Regions from separate parts of the Actinomadura kijaniata genome, predicted to be linked through region 2. Evidence: riboswitches for the same ligand, from Rfam matches in the RefSeq annotation. Region 2 holds a riboswitch; the other holds the start of a gene.
What was found. Region 2 has a riboswitch for cobalamin ahead of HNR61_RS37950 (uroporphyrinogen decarboxylase/cobalamine-independent methonine synthase family protein). Riboswitches for the same ligand answer to the same signal wherever they lie in the genome.
Positions count from the first base shown of each region.

Region 1: linked by a shared signal. The riboswitch ahead of HNR61_RS12825 (putative cobaltochelatase) and the one ahead of HNR61_RS37950 (uroporphyrinogen decarboxylase/cobalamine-independent methonine synthase family protein) in region 2 are both predicted to bind cobalamin.

Region 1 is NZ_JACJIA010000003.1:161,858-169,389, forward strand. It holds gene HNR61_RS12810 (GNAT family N-acetyltransferase) at 1-534, opposite strand, end outside; gene HNR61_RS12815 (cobyrinic acid a,c-diamide synthase CobB) at 531-1,865, opposite strand; gene cobO (cob(I)yrinic acid a,c-diamide adenosyltransferase) at 1,877-2,479, opposite strand; gene HNR61_RS12825 (putative cobaltochelatase) at 2,479-4,623, opposite strand; cobalamin riboswitch at 4,669-4,863, opposite strand; gene HNR61_RS12830 (TetR/AcrR family transcriptional regulator) at 4,883-5,515, shown strand; gene HNR61_RS12835 (ATP-binding protein) at 5,526-6,185, opposite strand; gene HNR61_RS12840 (helix-turn-helix domain-containing protein) at 6,634-7,476, shown strand; gene HNR61_RS12845 (DUF397 domain-containing protein) at 7,473-7,532, shown strand, end outside.
Region 2 is NZ_JACJIA010000014.1:33,614-41,145, reverse strand. It holds partial or broken gene HNR61_RS50725 (IS982 family transposase) at 191-310, shown strand; one part of gene HNR61_RS37960 (IS5 family transposase) at 302-1,090, opposite strand; one part of gene HNR61_RS37960 (IS5 family transposase) at 1,092-1,199, opposite strand; partial or broken gene HNR61_RS37955 (replication initiator) at 1,533-2,897, opposite strand; gene HNR61_RS37950 (uroporphyrinogen decarboxylase/cobalamine-independent methonine synthase family protein) at 3,554-3,901, opposite strand; cobalamin riboswitch at 4,021-4,237, opposite strand; gene HNR61_RS37945 (RNA polymerase sigma factor) at 4,234-5,526, opposite strand; gene HNR61_RS37940 (YciI family protein) at 5,540-5,890, opposite strand; gene HNR61_RS37935 (hypothetical protein) at 6,263-6,409, shown strand; gene HNR61_RS37930 (DUF5713 family protein) at 6,543-6,884, shown strand; gene HNR61_RS37925 (cytochrome P450) at 7,186-7,532, shown strand, end outside.

The DNA.
Region 1 (7,532 bases), on a different contig from region 2:
GTCGATCGTGCCGACCACGATGAGCTGGGCCAGGCCGTGCGCGGCCGCCGCGCGGACGGCGTCGTCGGCGCGTTCGCCGGGGTCGGTGAAGCACACGTCGGGAAGGGCGGGCAGCATCCGGCGGGCGGCCTCGCCCGTCCGGTCGCCCGTGTGCAGGACGAGGGTGCGCTCCCCGGCCGCCGCGATCGCCGCGACGTTCGCCGTGATGTCGTGGGTCATGGGCGTCGAGCCTGGCGAAGCCGCCGCCGGAACGGGCGCCGACCCGCCGACCGCGACCGAGTCGAGATCCGCGTCTAGGTCCGCGTCGAGGTCCGGCTCGATCAGGTCGAACACGTACCGGTCGACGTCGCGGCCCGCGACCCGCCCGGCCCCGCGCGCCACCCCTTCCAGCCGGAACCCGGACTTCCCGGCCACCCGGACCGACGCGGCGTTGGCGGTGAGTGTCCGCAGCTCGCTGCGGTGCGGCCCGCAGTCGGCCGGCGTCCACCGGGCGAACGGCCGGACCGGCCCGCCGGACGTCCTCCCGCCGCTCACCGGCACGCCTCCACCAGCCGCCGCGCGAACAGCGGCGTCGCGGCCCAGTGCAGGTGCAGGTACGACGCCACGCACCGCCCCCGGACGAACCCCGCCGGTCCCTCCGCCGACCACTGCCACGCGGGCGTCGCGCCGTGCGGGGGGTCGGTGGCGGTGCGGTGGAACTCGTGCCCGCGCACGCGTTCCCCGGCGCGCGCCACCACCGAGTCGGCGACGGCGACGGCCGCGCGGTACCCGAGCGTGAGGCGCGGCGTCATCGTGGCCGTGACCTCGTCCAGCACGCCGCACATGGGGGTGCCGTCGAGTTCGCGGGCCAGGTACAGCAGCCCGGCGCACTCGGCGTAGACCGCGCCGTCGAACGCGGCCACGGCCTTGCGCAGCGGCTCGTTGGCCCCCAGGTCCGCCGCGTACACCTCGGGGAACCCGCCGCCGATCACCAGCGCCCGCGCGCCCTCCGGCAGCGCCTCGTCCCGCAGCGGGTCGAACCGCACGACCTCGGCCCCGGCGGCGCGCAGCAGCTCCTCGTTCTCGGCGTACCCGAAGGTGAACGCCGCTCCCCCGGCCACCGCGACGACCGGCCGTCCCGGCACCGGGTCGCCGGTCGCGGGCTCCCAGGCGGGCGCGTCCAGCGGCGGGGCGCCGCGGGCCAGCGCCACCAGCGCGTCCAGGTCGCAGGACTCCGCCACCAGCTCGCCGAGACGCCGCACGGTCTCCACCGCGTCGGCGTGCCGTTCGGCGGCCGGGACCAGGCCCAGGTGCCGCGACGGCTTGGCGATCTCCGGCCGGCGGCGCAGCGCGCCCAGCACCGGCAGGCCCAGCGCTTCCACGGCCTCCCGGCACATCGCCTCGTGCCCGGCCGAGCCGAGCCGGTTGAGGATCACCCCGGCCAGCCGGACGTTCCCGTAGGACCGGAACCCGTGGACCAGCGCCGCCACCGACCGCCCGGCCGCCGCCGACGCGTCCACCACCAGCACGACCGGCGCCTCCAGCAGCGCCGCGACATGCGCGGTCGAGGCGAAGTCCCCGCCGGACCGGCCGCCCTCGCCGTGCCCGGTCGCGCCGTCGAACAGGCCCATCACGCCCTCGACGACCGCGATGTCCGCCCCGACCGCGCCGTGCCGCAGCAGCGGGACGACCAGCTCCTCCGAGGTCAGCCACGGGTCGAGGTTGCGGCCCGGACGGCCGGTCGCCAGCGCGTGGTAGCCGGGGTCGATGTAGTCGGGGCCGACCTTGTGCGGCGAGACGGCCGTCCCGCGCGCCGTGAGCGCCGCCATCAGCCCGGTGGCCACGGTCGTCTTGCCGCTCCCGGACGCGGGAGCGGCGATCACGATCCGCGGAACGGCTACCACTCGATGCCCTTCTGCCCCTTCTGCCCCTGGTCCATCGGGTGCTTGACCTTGCCCATCTCCGTCACCAGGTCGGCGAACCCCACCAGCCGCGGGTCGGCGTCCCGGCCGGTGATCACCACGTGCTGGTTGCCGGGCCGGTCCCGCAGCACGGCGATGACGTCCTCCACGTCCACCCAACCCCACTTCATCGGATAGGTGAACTCGTCCAGCACGTACAGCCGGTAGGTCTCGGCGGCCAGGTCCCGCTTGATCTGCTCCCAGCCCTCACGGGCGTCGGCGGCGTGGTCGGCCTCGCTGCCCGGCCGCTGGATCCACGACCAGCCCTCGCCCATCTTGTTCCAGGTCACGGTGCCGCCCTCGGCGCTGTCGCCCAGCACCCGCAGCGCGGTCTCCTCGCCGATCCGCCACTTGGCGGACTTGACGAACTGGAACACCCCGATCGGCCAGCCCTGGTTCCAGGCGCGCAGCGCCAGCCCGAACGCGGCGGTCGACTTGCCCTTGCCCGGCCCGGTGTGCACGATCACCAGCGGCCGGTTGCGGCGCTGCCGGGTGGTCAGCCCGTCGTCGGGAACGTACTCCGGCTTGCCCTGCGGCATCACGCACTCCTCTTCACGGGCTTCCGCGCCTCGCGCACCACTCCGGCCAGCCCGTCGGCGGCCAGCTCGTCCAACCTCACGACCTCGCCGCCCAGGCGGGCCCCCAGCGCGGCGGCCAGCCCGAGCCGCACCGGCCCGCCCTCGCAGTCCACCACGACGGCGGCCACCCCCGACAGCAGCGGCAGCACCGCGGCCGGGTCCGGTCCGTGCGTGGCGCGGCCGTCGGTCACCAGCACCAGCAGCGGACGCCGCGCCGGGTCCCGCAGCCGTTCGACGCGCAGCACCTCGGCGGCCCGCAGCAGCCCGGCCGCCAGCGGGGTGCGGCCGCCGGTCGGCAGCCGCTCCAGCCGCCGCGCCCCGGCCTCCACCGAGGAGGTCGGCGGCAGCGCCAGCTCCGCGTCGCGGCCCCGGAACGTGACCAGCCCGACCTTGTCGCGCCGCTGGTAGGCGTCGCGCAGCAGGCTCAGCACGGCCCCCTTGACGGCCCGCATCCGCCGGCGCGCGGCCATCGACCCGCTGGCGTCCACCACGAACAGCACCAGGTTGCCCTCGCGGCCGTCGCGCACCGGCTCGCGCAGGTCCCCCGGCGCGATCAGCAGCCCCGGGCCGGTCCGGCCCCGCGACCGCTGGTGCGGGGCCGCCGCCCGGAGCGTGGCGCTCAGGTGGACGCCGCCGTCGCCGGGCCGCGAGCCCGACACCCGCCCGTGCGGGCTGCGCGCCTTGGACCGCCGCCCCGGCGCGCCCTGCCCCAGGCCCGGAACGGTGAACAGGCGCGGCTTGTAGGCGTCGTCGGCGGGAACGGCCTCCTGCTCCCCGGCCGGGGACGCGCCGCTCTCGGGCCGCTCCGGCTGCTCGGGCTGTGCGGTCTGCCCGTTCGGTGACGGGGGGACGGCCCCGTCCGGCGCGTCGCCGGGCGGGGCGCCGCCGCCACCGCCGTCCGGCCCCGGGTCGTCGGGGTCGTCCTCGGGCCACTCGGGCTCGGCGGGCGGCGGGGGCTCCTCCTCGCGGTGGCGCTCCAGGATCTCGTCGAGCCGGTCGGCGTCCAGGCCCGGCGCGTCGAACGGGTCGCGCCGCCGCCGGTGCGGCAGCGCCAGCCGCGCCGCCGTCCGCACGTCGTCGTCGGTGACGCCGGTCCGCCGGTTCCAGGCGGCCAGCGCCATGGCGGCGCGCGCGGTCACCAGGTCGGCGCGCAACCCGTCCACCTCGAACTCCGCGCACACCGCCGTGATCTGCCGCAGCGCCGCGTCGGTCAGCTCGACCTCCGCCAGCCGGGCCTGCGCGGCCTGGATACGGGCGGCCAGCTCGGCCTCGGCGACGGCCCAGCGGGCGGCGAACCCGCGCGGGTCCTCCTCGAACCGCAGCCGCCGCCGCACCACCTCGGCGCGCTCGGCCGGGTCGCGGGTCGCGGCGACCTCCACGGTCAGCCCGAACCGGTCCAGCAGCTGCGGCCGCAGCTCGCCCTCCTCCGGGTTCATCGTGCCGACCAGCAGGAACCGCGCCGCGTGCCGCACCGACACGCCCTCGCGCTCCACGTGCGACTCGCCCATGGCGGCGGCGTCGAGCAGCAGGTCCACCAGGTGGTCGTGCAGCAGGTTGACCTCGTCGACGTACAGCACGCCCCGGTGCGCGGCGGCCAGCAGGCCCGGCTCGAACGCCTTGACGCCCTCGGTGAGCGCCCGTTCGATGTCCAGCGACCCGGTCAGCCGGTCCTCCGACGCGCCGACCGGCAGCTCGACCAGCCGCGCGGGCCGCTCGACGGCGTCCTCGCCGCCGGCGTGCGGGCCGTCGGGGCAGGCCGGGTCGGGGTCGCGCGGGTCGCACGAGAACCGGCAGCCCGCCACCACCCGCACGCCCGGCAGCAGGTCGGCCAGCGCCCGCACGATCGTCGACTTGGCGGTGCCCTTCTCGCCGCGCACCAGCACGCCGCCGACGGCGGGCGACACGGCGTTCACGATCAGCGCGAGCTTCAGGTCCTCCATGCCGACCACGGCCGAGAACGGGTAGCGGGGCGTGCGCGCGGCGTTCGGCTCGGGGCCGCCCGTCGCGGCGGGGGTGGTCCCGGGGAGCTCGGGGGTGTCGGGTCCGTCGTCCCCGGTGCGAGCCGAGTCCGGCTCCACGGCGTTGTCCTGCCCGGCAGGGGGCATGCGTCACGTTCCTTCCGTCGGGTGTCCACGCCCATCGGATGTCCACAGCGGTCGCGTCCGACGGCCGGAGTCTCCTGGCTCCCGGATCGCCGTTCCCCCTCGGCCTTCCAGCGTCGCCGCCGTGGCCCGCGCTGAGGCGGAACTCCCCGGTCACAGTTGCGGGACAGCCCCGGATTCGCACCGGAGTTCCTCCGTGTCCGTCGCCGCCCAGGATGGCATACCGCCGGAATCGGCCCAAGTCGCGGCATAGGCTGGGCGGGTGCCCCGCTACCGACGGTTGTCCCCCGACGAGCGCCGCGACCAGATCCTGCGGGTGGCGCGGCGGCTGTTCACCGAGCTGCCCTACGCGGAGGTCTCCACCACCGCGATCGCCGAGGAGGCCGGGGTGCGCCGCGGCCTGCTGCACTACTACTTCGGGACCAAGCGCGAGCTGTTCCTGGAGGTCGTGCGGGAGCTGGCCGCCGACGCCGCCGTGCAGGCCCCGCCGCCGGACGTGGGCCTGCCGCTGCCGGAGGCCGCCGACCTGTGCGTGGCGCGCTACCTGGACACCGCCGAGACCAACGCGACCACCTGGTTCGCGGCGATCGACGCCGAGGGCTTCGGCCGCGACCCCGAGCTGCTGCGGATCGTCAACCGGTTCCGCGACCTGACGGTCGGGCACCTGCTGTCGGTGCTGGGCCATCCCGACCCGGACGCGACGCTGCGGGCGGTGGGCTGCGCCTACTCGGGCCTGGCGGAGGCGGCGACCCGGCAGTGGCTCCAGGAGAGGACCCTGACCCGCCCGCAGGTGCACACGCTGCTGACGCGTTCGCTGCTGACGATGCTCACCGACATCGCGCCCGCGCTGGGGGAACGGCCGGACCCGGCGGTGGCCGGACCCGGCGGTGGCTAGGGAACACGGCCTAGACCGAGCGCGGCTCCTCGTCGCCGAACGAGATCCGCTCGGTCACCCGGATCGCGAACCACACCGCCTTGCCCCGCACCGGCGGGCCCAGCCGCGACAGCGTCCGCAGCACCCCCCAGCGGCCCTCCGCCAGCTCCCGGACGATGCTCAGGCCGCGTCCGCAGTCGCCGGACGTCCACGAGTAGCCGGGCAGCCGGGCGTCGGCGTGGCCGTCGAACACCGCGCAGCGGATCTCCGCCGTCGGGCGGGCGCCCGGCGGCGTCCACGGCAGGTCCGGGACGGCGGGCGGGTCGCCCAGGTAGAGCCACAGCTCGTGCGGGCCGTGGTCCCCGGCGTGCTGGTAGGCGTTGGTGGCCAGCTCGCTGACCATGAGCTGGGCGTCGGCGACGGTGTCGCGCGGGACGCCGAGCCCGGTGAGGGCCTCCCCGAGCACCCGGCGGGCGTGGGAGGCGCAGGCCGGGCCGCTGGGCAGCGCCCAGACCCGTCCGGGCCGCCCTCCCCCCGGGTCCGGCCGCCGGCCGTCGTCGTCGCGGACGTGGTCGTCCCGGACGTCGCCGTCCCAGCTCCCCCCGTTCCAGGCCTCGTCCCAGGTGTCGTCGTCTCCGGCCGGGTCTCCGGCCGGGTCCGTTCCGGTGCTGCTGTCCGCCGAGATCCTCACGGGTTCCTCCCGCGTTGCGTGCCCTCGCCTGCCCCTGCGACACGGCGCGTGACCGGCGGCGCGAGGCGGCCGCGCGTCCGGCGCGCCCGCGCCGCCCCGGACCGCTTCGTCACTTTCGGTCCCCGAGTCGTCACGATTCAGCGTCTCGTGGGATTCTCATCCCCGCAACCACCTCCGGCATATTGTTCTGGCGCGGTGTGACGGTCGGGAGCGTTCCGCACCCCCGTGACCGGTGACGACCCCCGTTGGCCGTGTCCGGCCGACCGTTTTCGTCGTTTCCGTTGCCGGTCGGCCGCGGAGCGTGGACACTGCCCGCCATGACCTGTCCATTGCCGCACCTCCGGCACGGCGGGTCCCGGCGCTCGGACGCCGGGTCTTCCCTCGTCGCTTACAGGATCGCTCGCAAGCTCCCGATCTTGACACTCCTCAGTCCAGACCAGGCGGCGCCATGACCTACCGGCCAACCGTGCGCGGTCGGCGGCTCGCCCGCGAGTTGCGGAACCTGCGCGAGGACCGCGGACTGACCCTGCAGGAGGTGGCCGACCGGCTCGAATGGTCGCGGGCCACCGTCTCCCGGGTGGAGACCGGGCAGACCCGGCCCAAGGTCGAGGACGTCGCCGGGCTGCTCGACCTGTACGGCGTGCCCAGCCCCGAGCGCGACGCGCTGCTGACCCTGACCCGCGAGGCGGGGCAGCGCGGCTGGTGGACCGCCTACGCCGACGTGTTCTCCGGCAGCTACGCGGCGCTGGAGGACGGGGCGTCGCAGATCCGCAACTGGGACCCGCAGCTCATCCACGGCCTGTTGCAGACCGACGACTACGCGCGCGCCGTGATCACGGCGGGGCGGCTGCTGCCGCGCCCGGAGGACATCGAGCGGCGGCTGGCGGCCCGCAAGATCCGGCAGCGGGTGCTGGGCCGCGCGAACGCCCCCGAGCTCCACCTGGTCATCGACGAGTCGGTGCTGCTGCGCCCCATCGGCGGACGCCGGGTGCTGTCGAGCCAGCTGGCGTCACTGGCCGAGGCGGCGGAGCGACCGAACGTCACGGTGCAGGTGGTCCCCTTCGAGGCGAACGAACACGCCGGCCTGGACGGGCGTTTCACGATCCTTTCGTTCCCGGACCGCGCCGACCCCGATATCGCCTACGTAGAGGGCACCATGGGTGACGTTTATCTCGAAAGCGCGGAGGCAATAGCCAAACACAGAGACCGCTTCGAGCGGATCGAGGCGGTGGCCCTGTCCCCCGAGGAGTCCGCGCGGTACATCCGCGAGGCAGCAGGGAGCAGCCAGTGAACGACCTCCAGCGCCAACTCACCACGGCCATCTGGCGCACGTCGTCGCACAGCGGT
Region 2 (7,532 bases):
AGGACTGGGTTGCGATCACAGGTTGGTCCCAGGGCATCGGTCTGGTGCTGAGCGCAGCGAAGCCCCTGGTAGATGGGTTGAACGACCAAGAACAAAAGGGAACCAAACCCCGACGCCAAGCCTGAGCCGACTACCCACAGCAACCATGGATCTATGAACGCGGAGGTCAGACGTTAAATGACAAGCTAAGGACGGCGACCACCACGCCTTCTTCTGGGAGGTCAAGCTGATGCTGGTCACCACTGCTGAGGGCGCGGTGTGCGTCGTCAGCCTGGCCCACCCCACGCAACTAGGGCGTGTTTCAAAGGCAGGTCAGGAGCCAGTCGTTGATGCAGGCGATGTGCAGGACGGCTTGGTAGCGGACGGCGAGTTTGTCATACCGGGTGGCCACGGCGCGGTGGCGTTTGAGGCGGTTGATGCCGCACTCCACCGCGTGCCGGGCCTTGTAGTCGGTGGCGCAGAACGCCGGTGGCCGCCCGCCGGCGCTGCCGCGCCGCTGGCGGTGGCCGATCTGGTCGGCCGGTTGCGGGATGGTCGCGCGGATGCCGCGACGGCGCAGGTAGGCGCGGTTGGCGGCCGAGGAGTAGGCCTTGTCGGCGCGCACCCGCACCGGTCGGGTGCGGGTGCGCCCGGGTCCGAGCCGCGGCACCGCGATCGCCTCCAGCACGGCCTGGAACTGGGGTGAATCACCGCGTTGTCCGGCTGTCACCAGCAGCGCCAGCACCCGTTGGCCCTGCTCGCAGGCCAGGTGGATCTTGGTGGTGAGTCCGCCGCGTGAGCGTCCCAGCCCGTGATCGGCCGGCTCGGGCGCACCGGTCCCGCCCGGTGGCTGCCTCACCGGGCTGGTGCGGGCGCCGGCGGCGTGCTGGTGGGCGCGGGCGATGGTGGAGTCCACCCCGACCCGCCAGTCGATCAGCCCGTCGGCATCGGCACGGGCCTGCAGGCTGGTGAGGATCTGGGCCCAGATCCCGGCCCGCTGCCAGCGGCGAAACAGCGAATAGATCGCCTGCCAGGAGCCGTAGCAGGCGGGCACGTCCCGCCAGGGCGCCCCGACTCGCACTCGCCAGCCGATGCCGTCGATGAGCTGGCGTTTGGTCCACTGCGGCGGGCGACCTGGGCCTTTGGGGGTGGTTGGGGGTGGGCAGCAGCGGTTCCAGGATGGCCCACTGCGCCTCGGTCAGGTCAAACCGCCTCGTCACCGCTAGGGTGGGCACGAGGTCTCCGGTGGTGCTGGTTCTTCTTGGTCGTTGAACTTGCTACCGGAGACCTCTTGCGTTGGCGGTCACGACACACCGCCACACATCAGACTTCGAAACAGGCCCTAGGTCGAAGCGGCTGCCTTCAGATGAGCGCTCTCGCTCGTTCTTCATCGGTTGCTGTCCAGGCCTGGGCGGTCGGCCGACGCGGCGGGGCGGGACCGGACGGAACAGGCCGCACGCCCGGCGCGCCGGGGCGGGCGGCCGCCTGGCGGGCCGCGTCAGCGGACCGCCCTTGACCCTGTAATGAAACTTCTCGACGTCGGGTGGTCCGGGCTAGCTGGCCTCCTGCTCCTGGTCACGCTCGGTGACCTGATAGCGGATGCGTCGGGCCTTCTGGATGCGGTCGCGGGTCTGCTCTGCCCAGAAGTGTTCGCCGTTCAGCAGTCCTGAGCCGACGTAGGTCCATCGGCCGGTCGTGACGGTTGTCCTGTCGGGGTCGGACTGGGGTTGTCCCTCGTTCTGGTGGGTGGCGTAGTCGGCGCGGGCCTGGCGGAGTTGGGTGAGGGTGACCGAGTAGCGGCGGGACTTGGTGGAGAAGTGTCCGCCCTAGCCGAGCATGTGGACCCATTTGCGTAGCCGGAGCGGTTTGTACTCGGGTAGATCGGCCAGCGCGAAGCAGGTCCAGATCATCCGGCGGGCGTGCTCGGACACCTCCAGGGTCCTGATCTGGTTGGGGTAGCGGATCGGCCGGTCTACCGTGCCGGAGTCCTCGGCTCCCTTGGTGGCGTACTTGGCGATGTAGCGGGCGACGTGCTTGTCGGCTATGCCGTCCAACTCGGCGGCGACCTGGATCGCCTGCACGTCCACCTGCCTCCCCCACTGCGCCGAGTAGGGCAGGCTCTGCCCGTCCGGGTGCGGGACCGGTACCGACACCTCGGCGACTGCGGTGCGTAGGGCCCGCTCCAGCAGGTCGGAGGTCGCCCACGCGGGCGGGGCCTCGTCGGGACCGTTGGGGCCGTCGAGACGCACGACGGCGTGGAAATGGATCAGTCCTCGGCGCTGGTACTCGATCACGCGGGCGTAGGAGATACGGGCCTGCTGGCGGAACGCCTTGTGCGTGATCCCCAACTCGGCGGTGATCTTCCGGGGCACGGCCAGCGTGAGCCGCCGCCACAGCTCCGGCGCGTGGGCGTTCCACAGCACCGCGCGCGGGTAGTCGTAGCAGTCCCCACAGATCGGCTGCCCGAGCATCGGATCGTCGGCGGCATGGCGCAGGCCGCATCCCTCGGGGCGGCCGTGGGGGCACAGCGGGCGGTCTCGGCGTGGACGGCACGGCTGCGCCTGTCCGGCCTTCTCCCGGCGGGCGTGCACTACTCCGAACGATGGCGCGGTCAGGGTCAGGAACACGCGGGGATGCCTGCTGACCTGTTCGGGTACTCCCTTGCCTCCGGTGAGACCGGAGATGATCAGGTGATAGGTGTCGTCGCGGTAGACCTCGGCGCACGCGGCGCAACGGGAGGCGCGGCGGTTCCCGCATGCGGTGAGCAGGTAGCCGGTCGGCTCGTCGTCGGTGCTGTAGGACTCGATCAGCTCGCCGGTCTCACCGTCCACGGTGAGGCGCTCACCGCGTAGCCGGATCGGCTGCTCGCAGCCTCCGGCGGCTTTGATCATCTCGTGCCAGCGGGCGAAGTCCGGCATGGCCGCGCGCTCCACGGCGGCGGTGAGTTCGGGCGGTAGCCCTGGAACGGCGGTCATGCGGCATCCCGCCGCGTCTCGGCAGGCTGCTCGTCGGCGGCCTGGTCGTCCTGGGCGTCTGCAAGGGCTGCTTGGAAGATCCTCGCGACGCGCTGCCACTTGGCGTCGCTCCACGTCGGTGACTGGCTGGCCTGGCGCTTGCCCCACTCGGCTGCTTCCGGGCTCGGCGTCAACCCGGTACCCCTCTCCTCTGAACGGAAGAGAGCACGCGCGAACGACGAGAACCGAAGATCAGGAATCCGCGCAGGCTATCGCCTGGGCCCTTCACTCCCGGCGAGTGTTATCCGATCAGATTCGTGGAGAGCTTCTCCAGGTTGTTAGCGGGTTCTCCCGCCTGGCACCTACCCATGCCGGTCGCCCTAGCCCCGGCTCAACGTGGTTCGACTGTTCGCTTTGGTGTGTGAGGTCGTACGGACCTCCGGGCGGCAGAGCAGCCGTCACTCTGCCTTTCACTCGCCATCCTCGAAGTCGCTGGATGCGGCTCCGGTCCCAGGGTTACCCGCCTGAAGGTCAACTTGAAACCCTTCGGTGGGCGTTCCGGCGGGTTATCACTCTGCGTTACTGGTGGCTGCGCCAGAAAAGTTGCCTGGGTGCACTGACTAGTAATAGTTGGTGTCGAACCACTTGGCCATCTCCAGTGCCGGGACGTCGCGGGTGCCGCGTGCCATCGCGAAGTACCGGCCCAGGCCGGTCAGGTGCCGGTAGCGGTCGGGGACGGCGTCGACCATCACGCTGGTGTCGAGGACCTGGTCGTAGAAGGAGAACGTGTTGGAGGGGATCGCCTCCAGACCGGCGTCGCGCAGCTCCCGCCAGACGTCCGCGCGGAGTCGCGCGCCGACCCCGGCCAGGGCGGTGGCGTCGGCGCGTCCCGCCCAGTAGTCCTCGGTGGCGGACTTCAGCTCCCGGTCCGCCCCGATGCGGGGGTATCCGAGGATCGTGGTGTGCATGGCAGCTTCCCTCGCCGTGCCATCGTGCGGACGCGCGAAAGGGGGAAGGCGGCGCACGGCCGGTGAACGGCGCGGCTCGTCCCGGGCCCTCCCGCGAGGCCGCGGACCACCGCGCGCCGGGCGGCGCGCGGGCGGAGGCAGGTCTTCGGACTCACGGGCACCGCTTCTCGTCGAAGCGCCCTACTGGCCGTCGCTTCCCGGACCCTTCGGATCCAGTGCGTGTGACGGCGGTCGTTCCCGTTCACCGCTGCGGGGCAGTCCCGGATTCGCACCGGGTTCCCTCTTGCGACGCCCGTGTCCGTGGACACGGGCGAACCTTCCGCGCGGGCAGTCTACGATCTTGCGGGCCCGTCCGGCGGACGGGCCGTTCGGTGGTGGTCGGTGACCTGTGTCAGGCGGCGTCGCAGGAGTTTCCGTTCGGCGTCGGTCCCGGCCAGGTCGAGGGCCTGCCGGTAGGCGTCGGCGGCCTCGGCGCGGCGGCCCAGCCGGTGCAGCAGGTCCGCCCGCGCCATGGGATAGGGGTGGTGGCCGCGCAGGCGCGGCTCGTCGGCCAGCTCGTCCAGCAGCGCCAGGCCCGCCCGCGGGCCGTCGCGCATCGCCACCGCGACGGCCCGGTTCAGCGCCACGACCGGGGAGGCGGTGAGGGCCAGCAGCACATCGTAGAGCGCGACGATCTGCGGCCAGTCGGTGGACGCGGCGTCGGCGGCCTCGTCGTGCAGGGCGGCGATGGCGGCCTGCACCCCGTAGGGGCCGGGCGGCCCGCCGGTCAACGCGACCGGCACCAGCCCCAGCCCCTCCTCCACCATCGGGCGGTCCCAGCGGGACCGGTCCTGCTCGTCCAGCAGCACCGGGGACCCGTCGGGGGCGGTGCGGGCGTCGCGGCGCGCGTGGACCAGCAGCATCAGCGCCAGCAGCCCGGTGACCTCGCGTTCGGCGGGCAGCAGGCGGTGCAGGATGCGCGCCAGCCGGATCGCCTCCTCCGCCACGTCGGGGCGTTGCAGGTCCGGGCCCGAGCTGGCGGCGTAGCCCTCGGTGAAGACCGAGTACAGGACGCCGAGCACGCCGGGCAGCCGTTCGGGCAGCTCGTCGGCGCCGGGGACGCGGAACGGGATGCGCGCCTGCCGGATCTTCTTCTTGGCCCGCACGATCCGCTGCGCCATCGTCGCGGTGGGGACCAGGAACGCCCGCGCGACCTCCGGCGTCGTCAGCCCGGCCAGGCACCGCAGCGTCAGCGCGGCGCGGTCCTCGGCGGGCAGCGCCGGGTGGGCGCAGGTGAAGAACAGCCGCAGCCGCTCGTCGGGCAGGTCGTCGCCGATCTCGGGCGGCGGGGCGGGCGCGGCGCGGTCCGCCTCCACCTGCATGACCGCCAGGCGCGCGGCGTAGGCGCGGTCCCGGCGCAGCCGGTCCACCGCCTTACGCCGCGCGGTGGTCAGCAGCCACGCGCCGGGCCGGTCGGGGACCCCGTCGACCGGCCAGTGCACCAGCGCCGCCTCGACCGCCTCCGAGGCGACCTCCTCGGCCAGGTCCAGATCCCCGAACCGGTGGACGAGGGAGGCGAGCAGCCGCCCGTACTCCTCGCGGAACATCGCCTCGACCGAGGCCCGAGCGGCCGCGCGCTCCCCCATCGCCGGACCTTCCTCAGTACTCGTCGCTGACCGGGCGGACCACGACCGAGCCGTCGCGCGCGCCGGGGCAGCGGGCCGCCCAGTCGAGCGCGGCGTCCAGGTCGGGGACGTCGATGACGTAGTACCCGCCCAGGTACTCGCGGGTCTCGGCGAACGGGCCGTCGGTGGTGATGTGGCGTTCCCCGGCGGCGTCCACGCGGACGGTGGTGGCGGTGGTCAGGTCCGCCAGCGAGTGCGAGTCGACCAGGATCCCGGAGTCCCGGACCGACTTGTCGTAGGCCATCCAGTCCTCGACGGTGCACTGGGAGTCGATGGCGGTCGGGTCGGAGGTGGGCGGGGTCTGGATGAGCAGCATGTACTTCATGGTCCGTCTCCTGTCTTCGGGTGCGGCGGGGTGCCGCACATGATGACGACGAGCGGCCATCCGGGAAATCGACACCCCAGCGAAGATTTTTTCTCAGGAGTTTCCCGCAACGGCCGTCCGACGCGACGCGGACCGTGGGCGGGGGGCGATCGCGGCCGACGCCTGCCGGTCATCCTCGGCGTCCCGAGAGCCTCCTTGCGAACCTGCGGAAGACGTCGCACGTCATAGGACCATGCGGGTGGAGCGTTCGAGGCAGGGCTCCACGGCTCGTTCACGGAGCCGCCGGTCCGGTGACGGAAGCCCCGGAACCGAGGCCACGCAGCCGCGGGCCAGGCGCGGTTGCGAAGCGAGGGCGTGCCGACCGTCGCGCGCGTGAGAAGCGTGAAGGGCGGGAAGGCCAAGGCCTCGTACCGCTTCGCCGGCCGGTCATGGACGATGGGCCTCCCGCACCGCCAGGACCGTCCCCCGCCGGCGCGCCCCGTCTTCGCCACCGGCCAGGCGGGCGGGCAGAGGCGCTGACCCGCTCCGGGCGGCGGCGTCCGGTCCCTTCCCGGCACGTTCACCGCGTCGATCCGCCGTCGTCGCGCGCCGGAATTTCGTCGGTGGCGCCGTGCAGCATTCAGAACGCCGCCACCGACGGGCGAGGAGTTCCATGCCGCTCATGAACCAGCGGGCAGCCGGCCACGCGTTCCTCAAGGGGATGTACGAGGACGGCTACTACCCCGGCCACGTCGTGGACAGGGCCAAGGCGATCCTCCTGCGCCTCTGCGCGCGTATCGAGGCCGAGCGTCCCGCCGACCTCGCGGCCCTGTACGCGCTCACCCACGCCGCGACGGAGGAGTCCAACGAGCTGGAAGCCGATTTCCACGCCGCGGGAAGCGAGATCGAGACCGTCGCCCGGGACCTGATCGGCGAGGACTTCTGGTTCGTCGCGACCGCGTACGGCTTCCCCGACGCCGACCATGAGGAGCTGATCGCCACTCGCGACTGGTGACGTCGATCGCGTCGACGGCGGACGCCGGTCCCGGCGCGCGGTGCCGGCCGCCGCGAGGGGTCCCGCGCGGGCGCGTTCCCGTGCCGTGGCCGACCCCGCAAAGATCAAGGAGGAACCGCACAACCCTCGGTCAAGTGGGACGCGTGGCGAACGCCCGGTTCGCCACGATGCAGTGGGAACCCGGTGTACTCCGGCACCGGGACCATGTGAACACGGGGGTGACCATCGTGGCCGAGACGATCGGCGACAGGGTACTCGACCAGAGGGGTCGCAGGCCGTCGCGGACGGCGGTGGGCGGGACATGAACGCGCCCACCGAGGGCACGCGTCCGGATCCGGCGGCCGAGTTCCGGCTGCCGGACCTGTCGCTGCCGTTCCCCACACCGCCGCCGCGCGCGGACGCCGCCCGGCTGCGCGCCGCGACCTGCGACTGGGCACTGGAACACGGGCTGATCGGTCCGCGCGGCCGGGAGCGGCTGCTGACCTCGCGACTGCTGGACCTGGGCATCGGGCTGACCGGGACCGCCCCACCGGACCGCGCGGCGGTGCTGATGGGCTGGTTCCTGTGGGTCCTGCTGCTGGACGACCGGATCGACGACGGGCCCTGGGCCGGGGGCGGCGTGCTGGAGGGGTTCGCCGGGGCGGCGGT